3 regions of the Streptomyces rectiviolaceus genome follow, and region 3 is predicted to be linked to each of the others. Evidence: riboswitches for the same ligand, from Rfam matches in the RefSeq annotation. Region 3 holds a riboswitch; each other region holds the start of a gene.
What was found. A riboswitch is a leader RNA that binds a small molecule or an ion and turns the genes downstream of it on or off. The one in region 3 is predicted to bind cobalamin.
Positions count from the first base shown of each region.

Region 1: it holds a riboswitch for cobalamin, as region 3 does, so the genes downstream of both, metE (5-methyltetrahydropteroyltriglutamate--homocysteine S-methyltransferase) here and ABD378_RS01330 (ABC transporter substrate-binding protein) in region 3, are expected to answer to the same signal.
Region 2: it holds a riboswitch for cobalamin, as region 3 does, so the genes downstream of both, ABD378_RS24505 (energy-coupling factor ABC transporter permease) here and ABD378_RS01330 (ABC transporter substrate-binding protein) in region 3, are expected to answer to the same signal.

Region 1 covers NZ_BAAAUG010000086.1:30,942-36,603, reverse strand. Annotated here, with positions in the region: gene aceB (malate synthase A) at 1-1,136, shown strand, start outside; gene ABD378_RS24485 (3-hydroxybutyryl-CoA dehydrogenase) at 1,133-2,002, shown strand; cobalamin riboswitch at 2,198-2,415, shown strand; gene metE (5-methyltetrahydropteroyltriglutamate--homocysteine S-methyltransferase) at 2,577-4,898, shown strand; gene ABD378_RS24475 (MarR family winged helix-turn-helix transcriptional regulator) at 4,964-5,455, opposite strand.
Region 2 covers NZ_BAAAUG010000086.1:37,686-43,347, reverse strand. Annotated here, with positions in the region: gene ABD378_RS24525 (MDR family MFS transporter) at 1-139, shown strand, start outside; gene ABD378_RS24520 (energy-coupling factor ABC transporter ATP-binding protein) at 128-1,009, opposite strand; gene cbiQ (cobalt ECF transporter T component CbiQ) at 1,006-1,755, opposite strand; gene ABD378_RS24510 (energy-coupling factor ABC transporter substrate-binding protein) at 1,762-2,136, opposite strand; gene ABD378_RS24505 (energy-coupling factor ABC transporter permease) at 2,136-2,870, opposite strand; cobalamin riboswitch at 2,901-3,097, opposite strand; gene ABD378_RS24500 (short-chain fatty acyl-CoA regulator family protein) at 3,169-4,581, opposite strand; gene aceA (isocitrate lyase) at 4,849-5,662, shown strand, end outside.
Region 3 covers NZ_BAAAUG010000009.1:138,400-144,061, forward strand. Annotated here, with positions in the region: gene ABD378_RS01315 (HAD family hydrolase) at 8-1,147, opposite strand; gene ABD378_RS01320 (helix-turn-helix domain-containing protein) at 1,343-2,209, shown strand; gene ABD378_RS01325 (VOC family protein) at 2,215-2,664, shown strand; cobalamin riboswitch at 2,672-2,857, shown strand; gene ABD378_RS01330 (ABC transporter substrate-binding protein) at 2,924-3,994, shown strand; gene ABD378_RS01335 (FecCD family ABC transporter permease) at 3,991-5,058, shown strand; gene ABD378_RS01340 (ABC transporter ATP-binding protein) at 5,115-5,662, shown strand, end outside.

The DNA of each region.
Region 1 (5,662 bases), on a different contig from region 3:
GGTACCGGCTCGGCGAGCAGGTCGCGACCATCGTCGTCCGCCCGCGCGGCTGGCACCTGACCGAGGAGCACCTGGAGATCGGCGGCCGGCCAGCGCCCGCGTCCCTCGTGGACTTCGGCCTCTACTTCTTCCACTGCGCCCAGCGGCAGATCGAAGCGGGGCGCGGCCCGTACTTCTACCTGCCGAAGCTGGAGAGCCGCGACGAGGCGCGGCTGTGGAACGACGTGTTCATCCTGGCCCAGGACCTCATCGGCATCCCCCGCGGCACGATCCGGGCCACGGCCTTGATCGAGACCATCACGGCGGCCGTCCAGATGGAGGAGATCCTCTACGAGCTGCGCGAGCACAGCTCGGGCCTCAACGCCGGCCGCTGGGACTACCTCTTCAGCCTCATCAAGACCTTCGGACACCGCACCGACTTCCTGCTGCCCGACCGGGCCAAGGTCACCATGACCGCCCCCTTCATGCGCGCGTACACCGAACTCCTGGTGCGCACCTGCCACAAGCGGGGCGCCCACGCCATCGGCGGCATGGCCGCTCACGTACCCGGCAAGGACCCCGACGCCCACCGGGCGGCCCTCGCCAGGGTGCGGCTCGACAAGGAACGCGAGGCCGAGGACGGGTTCGACGGCTCCTGGGTCGCCCACCCCGCGCTCGTGCCCGTCTGCCGCGAGGTGTTCGACGGGGTGCTCGACACCCGCCCGCACCAGATCGACCGCACCCGCGACGACGTCGAGGTGACGGCGGCACGGTTGCTCTCCGTACGCCGCATCAGCGCGCCGCCCACCTCGGAGGGCGTACGCACCAACATCGCCGTCGCCCTGCGCTACTTCGCCGCATGGCTGCACGGCCAGGGAGCCGTCGCCCTGTACGGGCTGATGGAGGACGCCGCCACCGCCGAGATCGCCCGGGTGCAGATCTGGCAGTGGCTGCGCCACCGGGCCGTCGATCGCGAGGCGGTGTCGGAGGTGGTGGAGGACGAGCTCGCCGCCCTGGGGGCGGAGTACCCGTGGGCGCCCCTCGACGAGATCCGCGGTCTCTTCGAACGGACCGCGCTGGCACGGGAGTTGCCCGCCTTCTTCACCACGGATGCCTACAGCCGCCACCTCGTGCGTCACCTGGAGGGACAGTCATGACCGCGGCCATCCGCCGGGTCGGTGTGGTGGGCGGGGGCCAGATGGGCGCCGGAATCGCCGAGGTGTGCGCCCGCGCCGGCCTGGACACCGTCGTCTGCGAGGCCGACGCCCTCACCGCCCGCGCAGCCCGCGAGCGGGTCGCCGTATCGCTCGAACGAGCCGTGCAGCGCGGCAAGTTGGACCGCATCGGCGCCGAGGACGCGCTGGCCCGCATGGTCTTCACCGGCAGCATCGACGACCTGGCCGACCGTCAGCTCGTCGTCGAGGCCGTCGTCGAGGACACCGCGGCGAATACGGAGATCTTCGCCACCCTGGACAAGGTCGTCGAGGACCCGGGGGCGATCCTGGCCACCAACACCTCGTCCATCCCGGTCATGCGTCTGGGCATGGCGACCCGGCGCGCCGACCGTGTCCTCGGGCTGCACTTCTTCAATCCCGCCCCCGTGCTCCCCCTGGTCGAGATCGTCTCCTCGCTGCACACGGCCGCAGAAACCGTCGCCGCCGTCGAGGACTTCGCCACGCACACCCTGGGCAAGACGGTCGTCCGGTCGCAGGACAGAGCGGGCTTCGTCGTCAACGCCCTGCTCGTCCCCTACCTCCTCTCGGCGATCCGGATGACGGAGTCGGGCTTCGCCACGGCCGCCGATGTGGACGCGGGCATGGAGTTGGGCTGCGCGCACCCGATGGGGCCGCTGAAGCTGGCGGACCTGATCGGCCTGGACACGGTCGCCTCCATCGCGGCGTCTCTCTACGAAGAGTTCAAGGAACCCCTGTACGCACCGCCGCCGCTGCTCCGGCGCATGGTGGAGGCGGGGCTGCTCGGCCGCAAGACCGGCCGCGGGTTCCACATCTACGACCGGGGCTGAGGGGCCCGGGTCCGCCGCTGGGCTGAGGGGCCCGCGGCTGCTGTGAGCGGGGCGCGGAACAGAGTGGTGATCTGTTCCGCGCCCCTTCACGTGTTCGCGCGGCCGGTTCACGTGTTCGCCCGCGCCGGGCGGGTCCGTGTCTCACCTCACGGTCCGGAATGTGATCAGTGCTGCCCAAGAGGCCGACCACCCCTTAGCCTGACCAGTGCAGCTGGTTCGCCCTGTCCGCCAGGCAGAGGTGTCGTAAGAGGGAACCCGGTGGGAATCCGGGACTGCCCCGCAGCGGTGAGTGGGAACGACCGCCGTCATACGCACTGGATCCAAGCGCGGATCCGGGAAGCGACGGCCAGTAGGAACCTGTCTCGGCAGGTGTGCCCGCGAGTCCGAAGACCTGCCCGTTGCCCGTACGTGACCCCTCACGTGCGGACATCTCGGTGACCTCGTGGGCGGGTCGGCGTCAGATCAGGTGGAGCACCGCGCCGGTGGCGCGCGTCCGGTCCGCCCGGTTCGTCATCCCTTCGCGTCCGTGTCCCGTCACCGGGATCTCAGGAGTCATCTCGCGAAGGAGATTTCCGTGACAACGAAGTCCGCAGCCGCGGCAGCACAGGCCACTGTGTACGGCTACCCCCGCCAGGGCCCCGACCGGGAACTGAAGAAGGCCGTCGAGGGCTACTGGAAGGGCCGCGTCACCGCCGACGCCCTCCGGTACACCGCGGCGCAGCTGCGCCGGTCCACCTGGCAGCGTCTGGTCGACGCGGGCATCCATGAGGTGCCGACCGGTGACTTCTCGTACTACGACCACGTCCTGGACACCAGCGTCATGGTCGGCGCCGTCCCCCCGCGGCACCGCGAGGCCGTCGACACGGACCCGCTCGACGGCTATTTCGCGATGGCCCGCGGCACCCAGGACGTGGCCCCCCTCGAGATGACCAAGTGGTTCGACACCAACTACCACTACCTCGTGCCGGAGCTCGGCCCCGACACCGTCTTCACCGCCGACTCCGCCAAGCAGGTCGCCGAGCTGAAGGAGGCCCTCGCGATGGGCTTCGCGGCCCGCCCGGTCCTCGTCGGTCCGGTCACTTATCTGCTGCTCGCCAAGCCCGCGCCCGGCGTGGCCGCCGACTTCGAGCCGCTGACGCTCCTCGACCGCCTGCTGCCCGTGTACGCCGAGGTCCTGGCCGACCTGCGCGCCGCGGGCGCCGAGTGGGCGCAGCTCGACGAGCCCGCCCTGGTCCAGGACCGCACCCCGGCCGAGCTCAACGCCGCCGCCCGCGCCTACCGCGATCTGGGTGCTCTCACCGACCGCCCGAAGCTTCTTGTCGGTTCCTACTTCGGCAGGCTCGGCGAGGCGCTGCCGGTGCTCGCCAAGGCGCCGGTCGAGGGCCTCGCCCTTGACTTCACCGAGGCCGCCGCCAGTCAGCTCGAGGACCTCGCCGCCGTCGGCGGGCTGCCCGGCAAGCGTCTGGTCGCGGGCGTCGTCAACGGCCGCAACATCTGGATCAACGACCTGGAGAAGTCCCTGTCCACCCTGGGCACGCTCCTGGGGCTCGCCGAACGGGTCGACGTCTCCGCGTCCTGCTCCCTGCTGCACGTCCCGCTGGACGCCACCGCCGAGCGGGACATCGACCCGCAGATCGCCCGCTGGCTGGCCTTCGCCCACCAGAAGACCACCGAGATCGCCACGCTGGCCCGCGGTCTGGCCCAGGGCACGGGCGCCATCACGGCCGAACTGTCCGCCAACCGGGCCGACCTGGCGTCCCGCTCGGGCTCGGCCCTCACCCACGACCCGGCCGTACGCTCACGCGTCGCCTCCGTCACGGGCGCCGATGCCCGCCGCGCCCACGCCTACCCGGAGCGTGCGGCGGCCCAGCGGGCCCGGCTCGGCCTGCCGCAACTGCCCACGACCACCATCGGCTCCTTCCCGCAGACCACCGAACTGCGCACGGCACGGGCCGACTTGCGTGCGGGCCGTATCGACACGGCAGGCTACGAGGAGCGCATCAAGAACGAGATCCGCGAGGTGCTCGCCTTCCAGGAGAAGGCGGGCATCGACGTCCTGGTGCACGGCGAGCCCGAACGCAACGACATGGTGCAGTACTTCGCCGAGCAGCTCACCGGCTACCTCGCCACGCAGCACGGCTGGGTCCAGTCGTACGGCACCCGCTATGTGCGCCCGCCGGTCCTCGCCGGCGACATCTCCCGGCCCGAGCCGATGACGGTGCGCTGGACCTCGTACGCCAACTCCCTCACCGAACGCCCCGTCAAGGGCATGCTCACCGGTCCTGTCACCATGCTCGCCTGGTCGTTCGTCCGCGACGACCAGCCACTCGGAGACACCGCGCGCCAGGTCGCCCTCGCCCTGCGCGACGAGGTCAACGACCTGGAGACGGCAGGCACTTCGGTGATCCAGGTCGACGAACCGGCGCTGCGCGAGACGCTTCCGCTGCGCACCGCCGAGCACGCCGCGTACCTGGACTGGGCCACGGAATCCTTCCGCCTCACCACCAGCGGCGTCCGCCCGGACACACAGATCCACACCCACATGTGCTACGCCGAGTTCGGCGACATCGTCCAGGCCATCGACGACCTCGACGCCGACGTCATCAGCCTGGAGGCCGCCCGCTCACACATGCAGGTGGCCCGCGAACTGGCCGAGCACGGCTACCCGCGCGAGGCGGGCCCTGGCGTCTACGACATCCACTCCCCGCGCGTACCGAGCACCGAGGAGGCAGCGGCCCTGTTGCGCAAGGGACTTGAGGCCATCCCCGCCGAGCGGCTGTGGGTGAACCCCGACTGCGGCCTCAAGACCCGCGGCTGGCCCGAGACCCGAGCCTCCCTGGAGAACCTGGTCGCGGCGGCGCGTGAGGTGAGGGCGGAGCTGCCTTCGGGTTCCTGACCCGAACGAGCGGGACGGGGCGGCCATTCGAGGGCGAATGGCCGCCCCGTTCCGTGGGGACGCCCTCAGCCCCCATCCGTATGAGCCACCCGAGACAACAGCACATGCAACATCTCCCGCTCCTGCGGACCGAGCGGGGCGAGCAGTTCGTCGGTGACGCCGCGGGCCACCTCGTCGGAGTCGCGCAGGAAGTCGTGGCCCGCCGGGGCGAGGGCGACGATGCGGCGGCGGCGGTCGTCGGGGGCGGGGCGGCGCTCGACGAAGCCGAGGCGTTCCAGGTCGTCGACCAGGCCGACGATCGCGCTGGGGTCGTAGCCGAGTTCCTGGCTCAGCTCCCGCTGTGCCGCGCCCTCTACCGTGGCCAGATAGCGCAGCAGCGCGTAGTGGCGCAGGCGTAGGCCGGATCTCTGGAGCGCCGCGTTGAAGAGCTGCCCCGAGCGCAGGCCGAGGCGGTAGAGCAGGTAGCCCGCGTCGGCGTGGAGGCCGCGCATCCAGGGTGCGCCCTCGTCGACGGATCCTTCCTCCACGGGCTCGGCGGTGGTCTTCCGGCTGGTCATGAGGGGTGCTCTCCCTGATCGGTGCTGCGCGGGCCTACGGCGGACGTCGCTGACAGTCTCCAGCATGCCGCATTATCGATGTTGGAAACAATCATTGACGACAACAATGGTTTGTCTTAGCTTCCTTTCTGCGGGCCGGTGCCGAGCGGAGTCGTGTTCCCCCGCCCGCCAACCCATCTGTTCTCGCTGCCTGTTGAAGGGTTTTTC
Region 2 (5,662 bases), on a different contig from region 3:
GGGCAGCGCCGCGACCGGCTCGCTCCTGGACGCGGGGCTTCCGCCCTCGGTGCCGTGGCTCGCGCTCGCCGCGATCCCGCTCCTGGCCGTGGCTCTCCTGCCCGGCCGCACCCGGGTCCCGGGCCCGTCAGCCGGCTGACGCACCGGGCATCGCAGGGGCCGTGAGGGCCGCCAACTCCTCGGGCGTGCGGGGCTCCTCGCCCGCCCCGGCCGACAGGCCCTTCGCCCGCAACAGCTCCGCGACGGCTATCCCCCACGGCAGCCGGAGGCCCGCCTGCGCCAGGAGGTCGCGGTGGGCCAGCATCTGCGCGACCGGCCCTGTGCGCACTCCCGATGGGGTGAGCAGCGCCGCGTCGTCGGCCCAGCGGAGGGCCAGATCCACGTCATGGGTGGCCATGACCACGGTCGTCCCCGCGTCCCGCAGGCCTTGCAGGGTGGCAAGGAGGCGTTCCTGGCCGTCGGGGTCGAGCCCCGCGGTCGGCTCGTCGAGGATCAGTACGCGGGGGCGCATCGCCACGGCGCCCGCGATGGCCGTCCGCTTCCGCTGGCCGTAGGAGAGCAGATGGGTCGGGCGGTCCGCCAGGGCGCTGATGTCGAGCGCGGCGAGCGCCTCGGCGACCCGGGCCCGCACCTCGGCGTCCGTCAGCCCGAGGTTCAGCGGCCCGAAGGACACGTCCTGCTCGACCGAGGCGGCGAACAGCTGGTCGTCCGGGTCCTGGACGACCAGCTGAACGGTGGTGCGCAGCCGGGTCAGACCCTTGCGGTCGTACGTCACGGGGGCGCCCCTGAGCGTCAACCCGCCCTGCTCCGGGCGGAGTCCGCCGCTCAGCAGCCGCATGAGGGTGGTCTTGCCGCTGCCGTTGCGCCCGAGCAGCGCCAGGGCACGGCCCTCGGTGACATCGAAGTCCAGGCCGCTGAGGACGGTGGGCCCGTCCTCGTAGGCATAGGAAGCATCGCGCAGAGCGACCAAGGACTCGCCCGGCTCGCGAGGAGCGCTCGGCTCGCTCATGGAAGAAGCCTTTCCAGTACGAGGGTGAGGGCCGCCAGGCCCGTGAGGAGTACGGCGCTCATGGCGACGAAGCTCCGGGAGATCCGGGCGTCGGGCACGAGCACCCGCAGGGTTCCGTCGTAGCCGCGTCCGGCGAGCCCGGCCTGCAGCCGGGTCGCCCGGTCGAAGGCGCGCACGAACGCGGTGGCGCCAAGACCGCCGAGGGAGCGCCAGGTGGCGGCCCGGGTGGTGTGGCCGAGCCGCGCGGCCTGCGCCTGCCGGATCCTGCTCATGGAGTCCAGGAGCAGGAAGCTCATCCGGTACATGACGAGCGCCACGTCCACGACCGGCGCCGGAACGCCCGCCTTCACCAGGCGGGGCAGCAGATCCGACATCGGTGTCGTGAAGGCGAAAAGGAGGACGCCGAGCGAGGCCGCCGAGGTGCGCAGGAGCAGGCCGCCCGCCCGCGTGGGTCCGCCGTCGGCGAGCGTGACGAACCCTTCGGGTCCGCCGAGTTGGACGATCAGGGTCAGGGCGCCGGTGACGCAGAAGCCGAGCGGTACGCGGTAGGCGCGCCACAGTTTGCGCGGCGGCACCCCCGCGGGTCCGAGCAGCACGGCGAGCGCGGCGATCAGCACCAGGGCGGCGCCCGGCCAGGGCGGCAGGGAGACGGCCAGGACAGTGAGGCCGAGCCCGAGCACGGCCTTGTCCACGGGGTGGCGGCGGCGCCAGCGACTGCTGTGCGCCGCCGCGTCGATGGGCAGCACGCGGGGTCAGACCTGCTCGGTCTCGGGCCGGGGGCCCTCCACGTCGGAGTGCTGCTCCGCGGGTGCGTCCTCGGCCCGTGCGATCTCCGCGCCCTGACGGCGTCCCTTGCGCAGACCGAAGTAGTACGCGAGGACGCCCGCTCCCAGTGCCGCCTGCAGGGCGAAGAGCGCCGACTCGACCTCGCCGGAAGGGGGCTCGTACAGCGGCGAGAACCACGGCTCGTAATCCGGCTTGATCTCCGTGATCGCGGTCTCGGCCTGGGCGTCGGACCCGGTGAACGGCTCCTTCTCGTCGTCGCCGAGGCCGAGGGCCAACGGCAGCACCGCGAGCGCGGCGACGATGAGGAGGAGCAGAGTGTTGATCTTCGCGTTCCTGCTCATCAGGCGCCGGCCCCCGTCTCCGTCTTGGCGTCCGTCTTGGCGTCCCTGTCCGTCTTCGCGGCCGACTGCTTGCCCTGGAGCAGCACGCCGAGCCGCGTGAGCTCGCCCTTGCTGGACTGCACGAGCAGCCGCATCACGATGACGGTGAGCAGTCCCTCGCTGACCGCGAGGGGGATCTGCGTGACGGCGAAGATGCCGCCGAACTTGCCCAGGGCGCCGATGAATCCGCTGCTCGGGTCGGGGAACGCCAGGGCGAGCTGGACGCTGGTGACGCAGTACGTGGACAGGTCGGCGACGAACGCACCGAAGAACACGGCGACCATGAGCGGCACGTCGTACCGCTTCAGGAGCCGGTAGACGGCGTATCCGGCCCATGGCCCGATGATCGCCATGGAGAAGACGTTCGCGCCCAGCGTGGTGAGCCCGCCGTGGGCGAGCAGCAGGGCCTGGAACAGCAGCGTGATGGTGCCGAGCACCGTCATGATCGGCGGCCGGAACAGGATCGCGCCGAGCCCGGTGCCCGTCGGGTGTGAGCAACTGCCCGTAACGGACGGGATTTTCAGTGCGGAAAGGACAAAAGTGAAGGCACCGGAGGCGCCCAGGAGCAGTGTGCTCTCCGGGTGTTCCTTGACCTCACGGGTCAGGGAGCGGACTCCGTGGACTACGAACGGCGCGGACGCTACGCCCCAGGCGATCGCGTGCGCCGGCGGCAGGAAACCCTCGGCTATGTGCATGGCTAAGCAGACCCTCTCCAGCACCTCGTGGATGGACAACGCGCCTTGGCCGGTCTCCTGGCTGACGGGTCGTACCGACCGGACTCCGCCTTCCCGGGTGCGTGTGCACCCAGTGGCTGCCGCGAGGGCTGGAGCCGGACTTCCCGATCACAGTGGCGAGGGCCGCACCGGCATCACACCGATTTCCCGTTCACCAAGGCGTGGCGACCTTAGTGCGCAACTGAGTTTCCTGACAACTTGCAGGGCCACTGCAGCTGTGGCACACACGAGCGCACACGACCAGGGCGTACGCCCCTGGTCAGCGCGTGTGCTCCCCGGCCACGGGGTAGGGGACGAAGGTGCTGCTGTTCTCGTCGATCGCCAGGCGGCGGTCCAGTGGAGGCACCGCCCGCTGGGGGCAGTCGGTGCGTTCGCAGAGGCGGCAGCCCATGCCGATGGGCACGGCGGATGAGGCACTGTCGAGGTCGAGGCCGTCGGAGTAGACCAGCCGTGACGCGTGGCGGATCTCGCAGCCGAGGCCGATGGCGAAGGTCTTGCCGGGCTCGCCCCAGCCGCCGCGGTGCCGGGTGACCGCACGGGCGGTCCACAGGAATCGCTGACCGTCCGGCATGGAGGCGACCTGGACATGGATGCGGCCGGGGGCGGCGAACGCCTCGTACACGTTCCACAGCGGGCAGGTGCCGCCCGCGCGGGAGAAGTGGAACGCGGTCGCGGACTGACGCTTCGACATGTTCCCCGCCCGGTCGACCCGGACGAAGGAGAAGGGCACGCCACGCAGCCGGGGCCGCTGCAGGGTGCTGAGGCGGTGGCAGATCGTCTCGTAGCCGAGCCCGAAGTGGTCGGTCAGCCGCTCGATGTCGTAGCGGAACTCCTCCGCGGCCGCGTGGAAGCGGCGGTAGGGCAGGATCAGGGCGGCGGCGAAGTAGTTGGCGATGCCGATGCGGGCCAGCGGCCAGGCCGCCGTCTCCCGGTCGAAGTCCTGGGAGGCGAGGGCGGACACCTCGTCCGCGTACTCGAGCAGCGCGAGCTGGGTGGCCATCCGGAAGGCCTGTTGGCCCGGGCGCAGCCGGTTGGAGAGGTGCAGGACCCGGGCCGTCGGGTCGTAGTGGTGCAGGAGCTGGTCGGCGTCCGCGGCCAGCCGCACCCCGTGGCGCTCGGCGAGGCGCGCGGACAGGGCACGCACGACCTCGCCGGGACGTACGCCGATCTCGGCCGCGAACTGTTCGGCGGCCAGGTCGATCTCGTGCAGGTAGTTCTGGCGCCGGTAGAAGAACTCACGGATCTCCTCGTGCGCGGAACGGGGCTGTGCCGCCGTTCCCGGCCCCCGCCCGTCCGCGGCTTCGGAGAGCTGTTCGGTCAGGTGCTGGTTCCGGCGGCCGAGGTCCACCAGGACCGTCGCCACGGCGGGCATGCGCGACGCCAGGTCCGAGAGGTCGGACGCGGAGACCCGGCCCGCGGAGACCTCGCCGGTCAGGGCGTCCCGCAGATCGGCCACCAGGCGGCTGGTGTCGCGCTCGGAGAAGAAGCCCGGGTCGACGCCGAACGCCTCCGTGAGGCGCAGCAGCACGGGCACGGTCAGCGGCCGGGAGTCGTGCTCCATCTGGTTCAGATAGCTCGGCGAGATGGCCAGGGTGCGGGCCAGGTCGGCCTGGCTCATGCGGCGCTCCTCCCGCAGCCGTCGCAGCCGCGCTCCCGCGTATGTCTTGCTCACCCGTGGCTCCTGTCCGGTCACGATCGCCCTCGTCGGCACTGCTCGCGATGGTAGCCACGCGAACGAAGATTTCGGCATTAACAGAATTGGCAGAACGGCGAGCAAAGATGCGCAGAACTTGGCATCTTTCCCCGCTTGTTGGCACTGAGTGCCGATGCGAGAGTCGTACCGCGGCCCGCCGTACTCCGCATGGCGGGCCGCATCCCAGATTCACTCGGCACTCAGTGCCAGGCGTTCGCATAGTTTACGAGTCTCCAGGAGACGGTCATGGCATCACAGGCAGGGACGACGACGGCAACGGCCCAGGAGCTGGCTCAGCGGTGGGCGACCGACACCCGGTGGAAGGGCATCGAGCGCACCTACTCCGCCGATGACGTGGTCAGGCTCTCCGGCAGCGTCCGCGAGGAACACACGCTCGCCCGGCGCGGGGCCGAGCGGCTGTGGCGCCAATTGCACGAGCAGGACTACATCCACGCGCTCGGCGCACTGACCGGCGGCCAGGCGGTCCAGCAGGTCAAGGCCGGTCTTCAGGCGATCTACCTGTCCGGCTGGCAGGTGGCCGCCGACGCCAACCAGGCCGGGCACACCTACCCCGACCAGTCGCTCTACCCGGCCAACTCGGTGCCGCAGGTGGTCCGTCGGATCAACAACGCGCTGCTGCGCGCCGACCAGATCGCCACCGCCGAGGGCGGCGACGACACCACCGACTGGCTCGCGCCGATCGTCGCCGACGCCGAGGCGGGCTTCGGCGGACCGCTCAACGCCTTCGAGCTGACCAAGGCGATGATCGCCGCGGGCGCCGCGGGCATCCACTACGAGGACCAGCTGGCCTCGGAGAAGAAGTGCGGTCACCTGGGCGGAAAGGTGCTCGTGCCGACCGGCCAGCACATCCGCACCCTCAACGCGGCCCGCCTGGCCGCCGACATCGCCGATGTGCCGACGCTGATCGTGGCGCGCACCGACGCGCTCGCGGCGAACCTGCTGACCAGCGATGTCGACGAGCGTGACGCCGAGTTCGTCACGGGCGAGCGCACCGCCGAGGGCTTCTACCGGGTGCGCAGCGGCATGGCGCCCGTCATCG
Region 3 (5,662 bases):
TCAGGGGCTAGCGGATCTCGTCCGGAACCACCGTCAGCCACCGCTTGTCCGCGGTCACCTTCTGCCCGAGCTCCCGCTGCCGGTCGGCGTTCTTCTGCTTCATCCCGTCCAGCTGCTTCATGTACGAGTCCTTGCGGTTGACCCAGACCCGCGCCCCGCCGTGCTCCACGTCGGCCGAGTGGAACAGCATCGGGCCGTCGCTCACCGGGGTGTCGCCCGCCACCAGGACCGGCTTCTTCCACTCGTCGATGTACGTGTTGATGGCCGCGGGCTTGCCCTGGAACCAGGTCAGGGGCGCCCACAGGTTCGGCGTCAGCTCACGCTTGGCCAGCTTCTTCTGGTCGAAGCGGCCCTCCGCGATCTCCTTGCGGGAGCTGGTGACCTCGCCGGTCTTGCGGTCCTTGAGCTGCAGGCCGACGCCGATGACGTTCTCGGGCTTCACGTTGTAGCCGTACTTGGGGTCGGAAAGGACCATCCGCACCAGGTCCTCGCTGGCCGCGCTGACGACGTACACCTCGATGCCGTGCTTGCGCAGCGACTTGTAGAGCTCCTGCATGCCGGTGAAGAACTCGGGCGCCTCGACCTCGGTCTTCGTCAGCTTCCCGTCCTCGTAGTACTCGGCGGGGATGGGCTTGTCGTACGCCAGGAGCTCGTCGACGTACCCCTTGAGCTCCTTCAGCGTGAAGCCGGAGAAGATCTGCGCGGCCCACGGGTAGCAGACCTGGTCGTCGACCTCGCAGAGCCGGTTGTAGTAGCTGTAGAGGCTCTCCTTGTGCTTCGCCGTGTCCTTGAAGGGGATGATCTTCAGCGACGGGTCCATCGACTTGCGGGTCAGCACTCCCTTCATCTCCAGGAAGGGCAGGAGGGACTCCTCCAGGTCGTTGCGGTACGTCGTGTTGTCCGCGTCGAAGACCGCGTACGCGCCCTTGTGGCCGTTCTTCGCGATGACCTTGCCCAGCTTCGTCGCGACAGGCTTGGGCCAGTGCTTCAGCTCGGCCGCGGTCTTCGCCGACTTCGCGCTCTTCGCGGAGTCGTCCGCGGCCGTCGCGTCCGTGCTCGGCCAGAGCGCCGTCCCCGCGAGGACGGCCGCGGTGAGCGCGCCCGCCGTGCCGAGTACGGCCAGCTTGCTCTTTGCCTTTACTGCCATGATTTTGTGCCCCCTGAGAGCGGTCTGCGCCCCGTCCGGAGCGGCGGGTCATCGTACGAGGTAGGGCGGCGGATTCCCATGATCGACATCACCGGACGGAACGGGCATGGGACGCCCGTGCGCGGGTAGGCACAGCGGACGTCCGGCAGACTTACGGGCCTGCTTCGGAGCCCCGCCCATCGCATACTGGAAGGCATGGAGACCGTCTCCCGCGAGTTCGTGCGGGCCGCTCCGCGGCTCGACGGCATGGTGGTGTCCGTCGTCGGCTACCGCACGGCGGGGGAGCACCCAGGCCTGCACCGCGGCCTGCCGTCCCCGTATCTGACGCTGATCTTCTCCCTTGACGGCCCCGTCGTCAGCGGCCTCAGCCCCGAGCAGGCGGGCGGCCCCGACGCCGTCCGCACGGACATCGTCCTGGGCGGCCTGCACCAGTCCCCGGCGTACGTCGTGCGGCCCGAGCACGAGGCGGGCATCCAGCTCGCCGTGCACCCGCTCGCCGCCCGCGCCCTGTTCGGCGTACCGGCGGCGGAACTGGCCGGTGACCTGGTGACGCCGGGCGCGGATGTGATGGGGCGCCGCGCCGCCGACCTACGGGAGCTGCTGTGCGAGCAGGGCGGCTGGGAGGAGCGGTTCGCCTCCCTGTCGGCCTACTTGAGGCAGCGCGCGGCCGACGACGAAGCGGCCGGGGCCGTACGGCCCGAGGTCGCCGAGGCCTGGGCCTGGCTGGCCCGGCACCGGGGCGTCGGCACCCTGCGCGGCCTCTCCCGGCACGTCGCGCTCAGCGAACGCCGTCTCACCACGCTCTTCCGCGCCGAGACCGGCCTGAGCCCCAAGCAGGCGGGCCGCCTGATGCGCTTCCAGCGCGCACGCAACGCCGTCGTACGCCCCGTCGCGGCGGGCGGCGCCCCCGACCTGGCCCGCGTCGCCGCCGACTGCGGCTACTACGACCACTCCCACCTGGTGCGGGACTTCCGGCAGTACACGGGGGTGAGCCCCAGCGGCTGGCTGGCCGAAGAGTGCCGGAATATCCAAGCCGGGAGCTATGGCGGGGGCGAAGAGTAGGACCCATGAACACCACCGAGAAGCAGCAGCAGTCCCAGTCCACCTCCGCCGGGCGCGCCCCCGATGTCTGGCCGACGCTCCAGGCCCACGACGCCCCCGCCCTGATCGACTTCCTGGTCGGCACGGTCGGCTTCCTGCGCACCGCCGTCTACGAGGACGGCGACCGCGTGGCCCACGCCGAGCTCGACTGGCCCGAGGGCGGCGCGGTCATGCTCGGCTCGTACGACGAGAAGTCCCAGGACTGGTGCCTGAAGCCGGGCACCTTCGGTGCGTACGTCGTCACCGACCACGTGGACGACCTCTACCAGCGGCTCAGCGCTGCCGGGGTCGAGATCACGCGCGAGATCGAGGACCAGCCGTACGGCAGCAGGGAGTTCGGGATCGCCGACCCCGAGGGCAACAAGTGGGCGTTCGGCACCTACCGCGGCGCACCTAGGCCCGAGCAGCCGTCCTGACCTGGCGTGGTAGCTTGCGAGCGCCAGTCAACCCACACCAGGGCCAGGGAATCCGGTGCGAATCCGGAACTGACGCGCAGCGGTGAGGGGGAACGGGCGGGGCAACGGCCACTGGGCGTCCACGGACGTCTGGGAAGGCGCCCCGTCCGGTCGATCCCCGAGTCCGAAGACCTGCTGGCACCTTCGCCCGCGCACCGAGCGGCGGAGGTGACGAAGCAGGCCAGGCTCCGCGTATGAGCCGTGAGACTCAAGGGATCGTGTGTCCTCCACAGCCCGTCATGTACGTATTTCCGGCTTTCTCGCGGCAGCCCTGGCCGTCACCCTGAGCGCCTGCGGCTCGTCCGGCGGCTCCGCGGACTCCGGCGGCTCCGGCGACTCCGCGGCCAAGAAGGCCGACGGCTACCCGCTCACCCTCACCTCCTGCGGCAAGAAGACGGAGATCAAGGCGCCGCCGCGGCGGGCGGTCTCCCTCGACCAGGGCTCCACCGAGATCCTGCTCTCCCTCGGCCTCGCCGACCGCATGGCAGGCACCGGCACCTGGACGGACCCGGTCCTCAAGGGCCTGGAGAAGGACAACGCCAAGGTCGACAGGCTCGCCGACCGCTACCCCTCGTTCGAGAAGGTCCTCGCCCAGGAACCGGACTTCGTCACCGCCTCCTTCCTGGCGACGGTCAGCAAGGGCGGCGTCGCCGACCGCGCCAAGTTCGCCGAACTCGGCGTACCCGCCTATGTCTCGCCCTCCGACTGTGCGGGCAAGGACAACAGCGGTGACGGCGACGGCAGCCGCGTCAAGACGCTGACCATGGACACGGTGTACGGCGAGGTGCGGGACCTGGCCAAGGCCTTCGGGGTCGAGAAGCGCGGCGAACGCCTGATCGCCGACCTCAAGGGCCGGGTGGCCAAGGCCACCAAGGCCGTCAAGAACGCAGACGCGTCCGGCACGACGCTCCTCTACTGGTTCGCCAACTCCGACGCGCCCTACATGGCGGGCTGCTGCGGAGCGCCGGGCATCATCACCCGCGAACTGGGCGTGAAGAACGTCTTCGACGACACCCGTGAGGAGTGGCCCCAGATCAACTGGGAGACGGTGGCGGACCGCGACCCGGACGTCCTGGTCATCGGCGACCTCACCCGCAAGTCACAGACGGCCGAGAGCGCGAAGAAGAAGATCGAGTTCCTGGAGTCCAACCCGGTCACCAAGAACCTGATCGCCGTGAAGAAGAAGCGGTACGTGCTGCTGAGCGGCCAGGCCATGAACCCGACGATCCGCACGGTGGACGGCGTGGAGCAAGTCGCGCACGCGCTGCGCGAGTTCGGGCTCGCCAAGTGACGGGAGCCCTCCCGCGCGGTGTCCGTGTCCCGGGCGGTATCCGTGTCCCGGGTGGCATACGGCAGACCCTGTTCTGGACGGCCGGTCTCGCCGCCCTCGCCCTCTCCGTGGCGGTGGCCGTCACCATCGGCCCGGCGAGCATCTCCGTACCGGACGTGTGGTCGGCGGTGGCGGCACACCTCGGCTGGGGCGAGGCGACGCTGACGCCGCTCCGGGACGGCATCGTCTGGAACCTGCGCATGCCGCGCACGCTTCTCGCGGCGGTCTGCGGCGCGGGCCTCGCGGTCTGCGGAACGGTCCTCCAGTCACTCCTGCGCAACCCGCTCGCCGACCCGTTCGTGCTCGGCGTCTCCTCCGGGGCGTCCACGGGCGCGGTCGCGATCGTCGTCCTGGGGGTCGGCGGGGGAGTGGTGTCGATCTCGGCGGGCGCCTTCGTGGGAGCCCTCTGTTCCTTCGCCCTCGTCCTGCTGCTCAGCCACACCCTGGGCGGGAGCGTCGACAGGGTGGTGCTCTCCGGGGTGGCCGCGATGCAGCTCTTCTCCGCGCTCACCTCGTTCGTGATCCTGACCGCGGGCGACGCGGAGACGACGCGGGGTGTCCTGTTCTGGCTGCTCGGCTCGTTGAGCGGGGTGGGCTGGACGGACGTCTGGATGTGCGGGGCGGTGTTCTTCGTGGCCCTCGCGATCTGCCTGGCGCATGCCCGCACCCTGGACGCGTTCGTGTTCGGCCAGGACGCGGCGGCGACGCTGGGCGTCCACGTGGCCCGTACCCGGCTGATCCTGCTCTCCGTCACGGCCCTGCTGACGGCGGCGCTTGTCAGCAGCGCGGGCGCCATCGGCTTCGTGGGGCTTGTCCTGCCGCACGCGGCCCGCGCCCTGGCCGGCTCCGGCCACGCCCGCCTGCTCCCGGTGACCGCACTCGCGGGCGCGGTGTTCCTGGTGTGGGTAGACACGCTGGCCCGCACGGTCCTGGACCCGCAGGAGGTGCCGGTGGGTGTGGTGACGTCCCTGATCGGCGTCCCGGCGTTCGTCCTGGTCCTCTACCGCACGCGGAAGACGACATGACGCCGGACGACGTGACTCCGTACGACATGACGCCGGACGACGTGGCCCCGGACGGTATGACCTCGCACGCCGAACTTGGCCTGCGCGCCGACCGGGTGACCAGAGAGGCCGGCGGCCGCCTCATCGTCGACGGCGTGACCCTGGCCCCACCCCCCGGATCCACGGTCGGTCTGCTCGGCCCGAACGGCTCGGGCAAGTCCACCCTCCTGCGCATCCTGGCGGGCGTCCTGGCCCCGGCATCGGGAGTGGTCACCCTGGACGGCGACCCACTGCGGGACGTGGGCCGCCGCACGGTGGCACGCAGGGTGGCGGTGGTCGACCAGGACGCCACCACGCAGGTCGAGCTGTCGGTGGAGGAGGTCGTACGCCTGGGCCGCATCCCGCACCGCAGGGCATGGTCGCCCTCAACCGCCCAGGACGAAGAGGCGGTACGGGAGGCCTTGACCCGCACGGGCCTTTCCGACCGGGCCGCCCAGTCCTGGCACACACTCTCCGGCGGGGAACGCCAACGGGTCCAGATAGCGAGGGCCTTGGCCCAGGCCCCCCAGGAACTCCTCCTGGACGAACCGACCAACCACCTGGACATCCAGCACCAGTTGGACCT